2 regions of the Exiguobacterium sp. UBA5002 genome follow, and region 1 is predicted to be linked to the other one. Evidence: riboswitches for the same ligand, from Rfam matches in the RefSeq annotation. Region 1 holds a riboswitch; the other holds the start of a gene.
What was found. Region 1 has a riboswitch for S-adenosylmethionine ahead of B4C70_RS07115 (2,3-diketo-5-methylthiopentyl-1-phosphate enolase). Riboswitches for the same ligand answer to the same signal wherever they lie in the genome.

Region 2: linked by a shared signal. The riboswitch ahead of msrA (peptide-methionine (S)-S-oxide reductase MsrA) and the one ahead of B4C70_RS07115 (2,3-diketo-5-methylthiopentyl-1-phosphate enolase) in region 1 are both predicted to bind S-adenosylmethionine.

Annotation. Positions count from the first base shown of each region.
Region 1 is NZ_DGYQ01000025.1:12,719-15,847, reverse strand. It holds gene B4C70_RS07125 (methylthioribulose 1-phosphate dehydratase) at 1-138, opposite strand, end outside; gene B4C70_RS07120 (2-hydroxy-3-keto-5-methylthiopentenyl-1-phosphate phosphatase) at 135-794, opposite strand; gene B4C70_RS07115 (2,3-diketo-5-methylthiopentyl-1-phosphate enolase) at 791-1,981, opposite strand; SAM riboswitch class I at 2,052-2,153, opposite strand; SAM riboswitch class I at 2,359-2,462, shown strand; gene mtnK (S-methyl-5-thioribose kinase) at 2,541-3,129, shown strand, end outside.
Region 2 is NZ_DGYQ01000031.1:26,411-29,539, forward strand. It holds gene B4C70_RS09515 (Crp/Fnr family transcriptional regulator) at 1-189, shown strand, start outside; gene B4C70_RS09520 (DMT family transporter) at 202-684, shown strand; gene msrA (peptide-methionine (S)-S-oxide reductase MsrA) at 761-1,291, opposite strand; SAM riboswitch class I at 1,386-1,489, opposite strand; gene B4C70_RS09530 (M20 metallopeptidase family protein) at 1,552-2,730, opposite strand; gene B4C70_RS09535 (putative quinol monooxygenase) at 2,808-3,101, shown strand.

The DNA of each region.
Region 1 (3,129 bases):
GCTTGCTGTCACAAGAAATTCAATCGGAATAGCAGACGTCCGAATGGCGAGGTTACCACTCGTACCAGGGAACCAATCGCGCGCTGCAAGTTCTTGTTTGATGGCGCGTAGTTCTTCATACCGTCGCATGAATGTCATATCGTCACCTCCGATCGTGCTAAATCATGAACGATATCGTGGAACGTCTCAAAAGGTGTATAGGCGATATCATTTTCTTCACACAACGTGATCAGATAATCACGGGCATAGACACGATCCGCTTGTTTCGCGAGTTCGAAGTCCGTCACTGAGTCACCGATGACGATGATGACGTCATCGTCTTTGCGTAATGTACGGGCAACGGATGTTTTACAACAGCCGCATCCATTCGTGCAATGGGCATCGCAGGCGTGTGGCCAATCGATGTGGACGAATGGACCACTGAAATCGGCAATGTTACAGTAAATCTGCTCTTGCTCGAGGAATGGCGCTAAGATCGGTTCGACGAAAAAGTCCATTCCACCGCTGACGATCGAAAAATCGATGCCTTGACGACGACTGTACTGCAGTAACTCCGAAAATCCTTCGCGAATGACGGCGCGTTCCAACAAGAAATCAAGATAGTCCGCTTTACCGTCGGACGGCAGAAGTGCGAACATTTGCCCGACACCACTCTGAATCGATAGCGTTCGGTCGAGTACGCCGCGTTTCAACGGTTCGAAGTCACTCGCAGGCGCAAATTGTTGCATGAGTGCGATGATGTTATCTTGCGTCGTCACCGTACCGTCGAAGTCACAAAGAATCCGTACGGTCATGACTTGATCCCCCAAGCGTCGAGGGCAATTCGTAATTCTTCATGACGCGATGCTGCCGCCGATAGGGATTCATTTGCGAGTGCCGCATCGAGTGCCTGGCGGAAAGCAATGACACCAGCCGCAGCACCTTGCGGATGACCATGTACGCCGCCGCCGGCGTTGATGACGGAATCGATCCCGAAGTCTCGTACGAGTTGAGCGACGAGTCCAGGATGAATACCGGCTGAAGGAACCGGGAAGATTGATTTCGTCTGACCGAGACGGGTCGCTTCGACCGCGATGCCACGGGCGACATCCTTTGGTAAAGCGACATTGCCGTAAGGAGACGGGAATAGCGTCAAGTCTGCTCCAGCAGCACGCGGTAATGTGCCGAGTAAGACAGGGGCTGCGACTCCGTGATTCGGGCTAGCGATCAACGCACCGCTATATGCCGGATGATTGAAGATAGGAACGTTGATTTCCGGATCACTTGCCAGTTCACGTAAGACATCGAGTCCGTATGTGAAGGTATTCAGCAAGAAAGCAGTCGCTCCAGCATCAATCAATCGCTTGGCTTGATCCTTGAGCGTAAAGACGGGACCGCTGAGTGTGATCGCATATAACGCACGTTTACCGGTCCGTTGGAAGTGAGCATCGATGACCTCACGTCCGATCCGTGCCCGGTCAATCGTTGGTGTCAACGGATTGTCATATAGGATCTCATCGTCCTTGACGAGATCAATCCCACCAGCGAGTTGTCCTTCGAGTTGATCACGAAGGAACGATAAATCGCGTCCGATGACTCCTTTGAAGATGCTCATTAACAGTGGACGATCTTCGACACCAATCAAGGAGCGAACCCCTTCGATCCCGAACTTCGCACCTGGAAAATCCGACGTGAATGTATCGGGTAATAACAGTTCCGTTAATTTGATTTCACCGTCGAGTGAGAGTTTCCCGAAGACGGTCGTCAAGATCGCAGAAAAGTCGCGCGATACGTTATGTTCCGGGTAACGAATCGTGATATATCCTTTGCCATCGCGCTCTTCGGTATGTACGACTTCCCCTTTGAACGAGGCGAGTTGTTGTTGTTCGAGATGATTCAGCTCCGTCCAGGAACCAACCGTCAGACCAAGCGCGAGTTGTTCGGCGCGCTGCTCGAGTCGATCGCGGGCGGTCAATTGATAAGTAGCTGTGATGTAAGCCATGTCTTTCCTCCTTCAATAAAAAAATGGTCTCTTGTCAGCGACAAGAGACCATGAATGATTCGAACGTGGACTCTTATCTGTCAGCTTAGTAGCTGCAAGAATTAGCACCGTGCCAAAAGGTCGGTTGCTGCGACATCGTAGGGCTTGTCCCTCCGTCTGCTCTTGATAAGAATTGGATGAAATTGTGAAATCTAATTGCAATTTTTACATGAGAGTCACGATTTGTCAAACTATTTTTAGAAAATTTATTTTTTTGAAAATACTCTTTCTATAGATGACTTAAAAATGATGTCCGTTTCTGCTTGATTTCGATTTGACAGCAGGGAAGAGGATTGCGTAAGATTCAAATCAATATCACACACGACAACTACATACGACTCTTATCGCGAGTTGGCAGAGGGAATTGGCCCGATGACGCCGCAGCAACCGACCACTGGGCACGGTGCTACATCCAACAGACGTTTCGTCTGAGAGATAAGAGGACGCAGTGACTTTTCTGCGCCTCTTTTCGATGACGAAAAGAGGCGCTTTTTCGTGTATCACATAGGGGGAAACTGAGATGACATATAAAGCATTCACAGAACAGGACGCGATTGATTGTGTTCGGACATTAGGACTGATCGGCGATGGAGCCGTCGAAGCAGAAGAGATTGGCGACGGGAACCTCAACCTCGTCTTTCGGATTCGAGAAGGCGAACATCGCTTGATTTTAAAACAAGCATTACCATATGCGAAGGTCGTCGGGGAGAGCTGGCCGTTATCGCTCGAACGAGCGTGGATCGAGCAATCCGCACTCCGTGAATTCGCACGGCATGCCGTACCGTTCGTGCCACGTGTTTTTCATGCTAGTCATGAAGAGGCGTATACGGTCATGGAAGATCTTTCACATCTGACGATCGTTCGAAGCGGTTTACTCGCAGGTGAACAGTATCCGTTGCTTGCGGAACATATCGGTTCTTATCTCGCTCGGACGTTATTCCATACATCGGACTTTGCGCTTGGTCCGGTTGAAAAGAAACGTGTCGCCCGAACGTACTACAATCCAGACTTGTGCGACATCACGGAAAAATTAATCTTCACGGATCCGTTTCATGACGCGGAGACGAACGAGATTGAAGCCGGACTCGAAGAAGAGGTGGCACGTCTAT
Region 2 (3,129 bases), on a different contig from region 1:
TTTTATCAGGAGATGCGGACGTCGAACCTGCATGACGTCGCTGACTGGCTTGGAACGAGTTATCGCCATCTCAACCGGATCATCACGAAATTATGTGAAGAGGAGATTCTCGTTCGACGACGCGGGAAAATCATCATCGTCGATTTGGAGCGGATTCGCGAGAAGGCGAACGGTAACAGCTATGAGTAAGGAGGAACGAACATGGTAATAGGAATCGTGTGTGCCGTGTTGGCAGGGATGTTAATCAGTTTACAGACGGTATTGAATGCTCGGATGAGTGACGCGTTCGGTGCTTGGGCGACAACGACGCTGGTCTTCTTCGTCGGTTTCATCGGAGCAAGTGTCACGTATGTTCTGTTTCGTGGTGGAACAATCGGACAGATCCAAAACGTATCGCCACTCTATTGGTTTGGTGGACTTGTCGGTGTCGGCGTCGTTTTTTGTGTCATGCGTGGGATTCAGTTGCTTGGTCCGTCCATCGCGATCTCTGTCGTTCTGATTTCGCAGTTAAGCTTTGCTCTTGCTGTTGATACGTTCGGCTGGTTCGGTTTACCACAAATTGATTTATCGTTCGGTCAGCTCGTCGGTCTCGCCGTCATGGTATGTGGGATCTTCGTTTTGAAGCGGTATCAAGTCGTCGCGCCGGAAGAGAGGGCGAAGGATCAAGTAGAACGTGTTTCATGACTTATTTTTTTCATAACAATGGAACAGGTCAGCAAACAAATGTTTACTGACCTGTTTTTTATATGCATTTTTTGAATTAGACCGTCGTCGTATCTTTCCATTCCTGTTCGATGAAAGCATCGCGCCCAGAAGCAGCACGATCTTTTTTGTAGTGTTCTGGATTTTTCTTATGGAAGTCTTGATGGTACTCTTCCGCTGGATAAAATTCAGAAGCGGCATCAATCCGCGTCACGATTGGCTGTTTGAAACGGTTGCTTGCAGCAAGAGCGTCACGAGAAGTAATCGCAGCTTCATGCTGCGCATCCGTATGATAGAAGATTGCTGGCGCGTACTGCGTACCGCGATCTTGGAATTGACCTTCTGCATCCGTCGGATCCGTTTGGGGCCAGTAGAGTTCAAGTAAACGCTCGTACGGGAACAGGCTCGGATCAAACGTGATTTGGACGACTTCGAGATGTCCCGTCGTTCCTGTTTTGACTTGCTCGTACGTCGGGTTATCGACGTGTCCGCCCATGTAACCTGATACGATTCCCTCGATTCCTGGTAATTCTTCAAATGGTGTCACCATGCACCAAAAACATCCACCTGCAAATGTTGCTTTTTCCATCTGTCTCTTCCTCTCCGTGGGAAATCCCCATTGTATGTCTGACAGCGAGAAAACGAAAACGACTCCTTCGCTTGGTTGCAAAAGGAGTCGCCGCTTTTTATCAACCAAAGCTTTCGCTTTGCTGGTCGTAGCACCTTGCTATGCGCAGGTTGCTGGGACGTCATCGATCCAGATCTCTCGGTCCACTCTTGATAAGGGTATATGAAGTTGATGTCATTCGTTATCATTGTTGTGATGATACCATTCACAAAGAAATAAAGTCAATCCTTAGAATTTAAGGCACGTAAAACGGTTGCTCCAAGTGTCTTCGCACCGATCAACAACGCTTGTTCATTGATCTCGTACTGTGGATGGTGCTGCGGATAGTTGACGCGACCGTCCGTATAGCCAGAACCCGTAAAGAAATAACTACCCGGGACGTGTGTTAAGTAATGTGCGAAGTCGTCCGCAGCCATCATTGGTGTGAGTGCCCGGACGGATGCTTCCGGTAAGAAAGCAGCAGCTTCCTGAACGAGCTTTGTCTCGTCCGGGTGATTCCAGAGCGCCGGGTAACCAGTCGTGAAGTCAATCGAATACGAAGCACCGATGCCGGCACACGTCGTCTTAGCGACAAGATCGACTTCTTGCCGGAGCTGATGCCGCAGTGTCTCGTTGAACGTTCGGATTTCCCCGACAATGCGTGCCTCACCCGTAACGATATTTGGTGCTGTTCCTGCATGGAAAGAACCGATTGCGAGAACAGCCGGCTCAAACGGATCGACCCGTCGACTAACGAGATGTTGTAAGTTACAGACGAGTTGCGCTCCAGCGACGAGAGCATCTTTTGTTTTATGCGGTGCCTGGGCATGCCCACCTTGACCATGGACGATGATTTCGAATTCGTCGATCGCACACAATGTATGTCCTTCCCGAAACCCAATCGTGCCAACTGGTAAATCATTTTCGAGATGTGTCGCGAAAATTGCATCGACCCCTTCGAGGACGCCGGCTTCGATCATTTGGATTGCTCCGCCGGGGAAGACCTCTTCGCCATGCTGGTGAATGATCCGAATCGTTCCTTGCAATTGATCGCGTATCGGATAGAGCGTAGCAGCAAGGGCCATCACCATCGCCGTATGACCATCGTGTCCACAAGCATGCATGACCCCGGGATGGATCGACCGGAAGGCAAGCGTCGTCTCTTCCTGAAGCGGTAAAGCATCAAAATCGGCACGGACAGCAATCGTCGGACCAGGCTGTTTGCCTTCGATCGTCGCGACGACACCACGACCTCCGACGGCTGTTTGATGAGGAATGCTTTGTTCTGCGTAAAAGGCGGCAATCCGTTCTGGTGTGCGGACTTCCTGGAAGGATAGTTCCGGATGGCGGTGGAAATCACGGCGTAATGCGATCATCGTCGGTTCGAATTGTTCGAGTGCTTCAAAAAGTTGAGTTTGCATGTTCTAGCTCCTTTAACGTGTGTCTTTTCGTGAAAATGGGTACAGATACAGGTAATCACGAAAGGGGATAATGTAACATGGGAGAAATCGTCGTTAATGCTGTACTTACCATCAAAGCTGGACTTGCGGATCAAGTCTTCCCGATTTTACAAACGGTTTATCATGCTTCACAAAAAGAAGAAGGATGCTTACGTTATTCCTTGCACCAATCGATCGAGGATGAGCATCAATTCATGCTGTATGAAGTGTATCGGGACGAAGAAGCGCTTGAAGCGCATATCGCATCCGACCACTATAAAGCCTATCGTGAACAGATCGAATTATACTTGATGGACCGACAAGTGGCGAAATACGTCGAGATGACTTTCTGACGTGTTGCGATAAGAAGAGACGAACCCG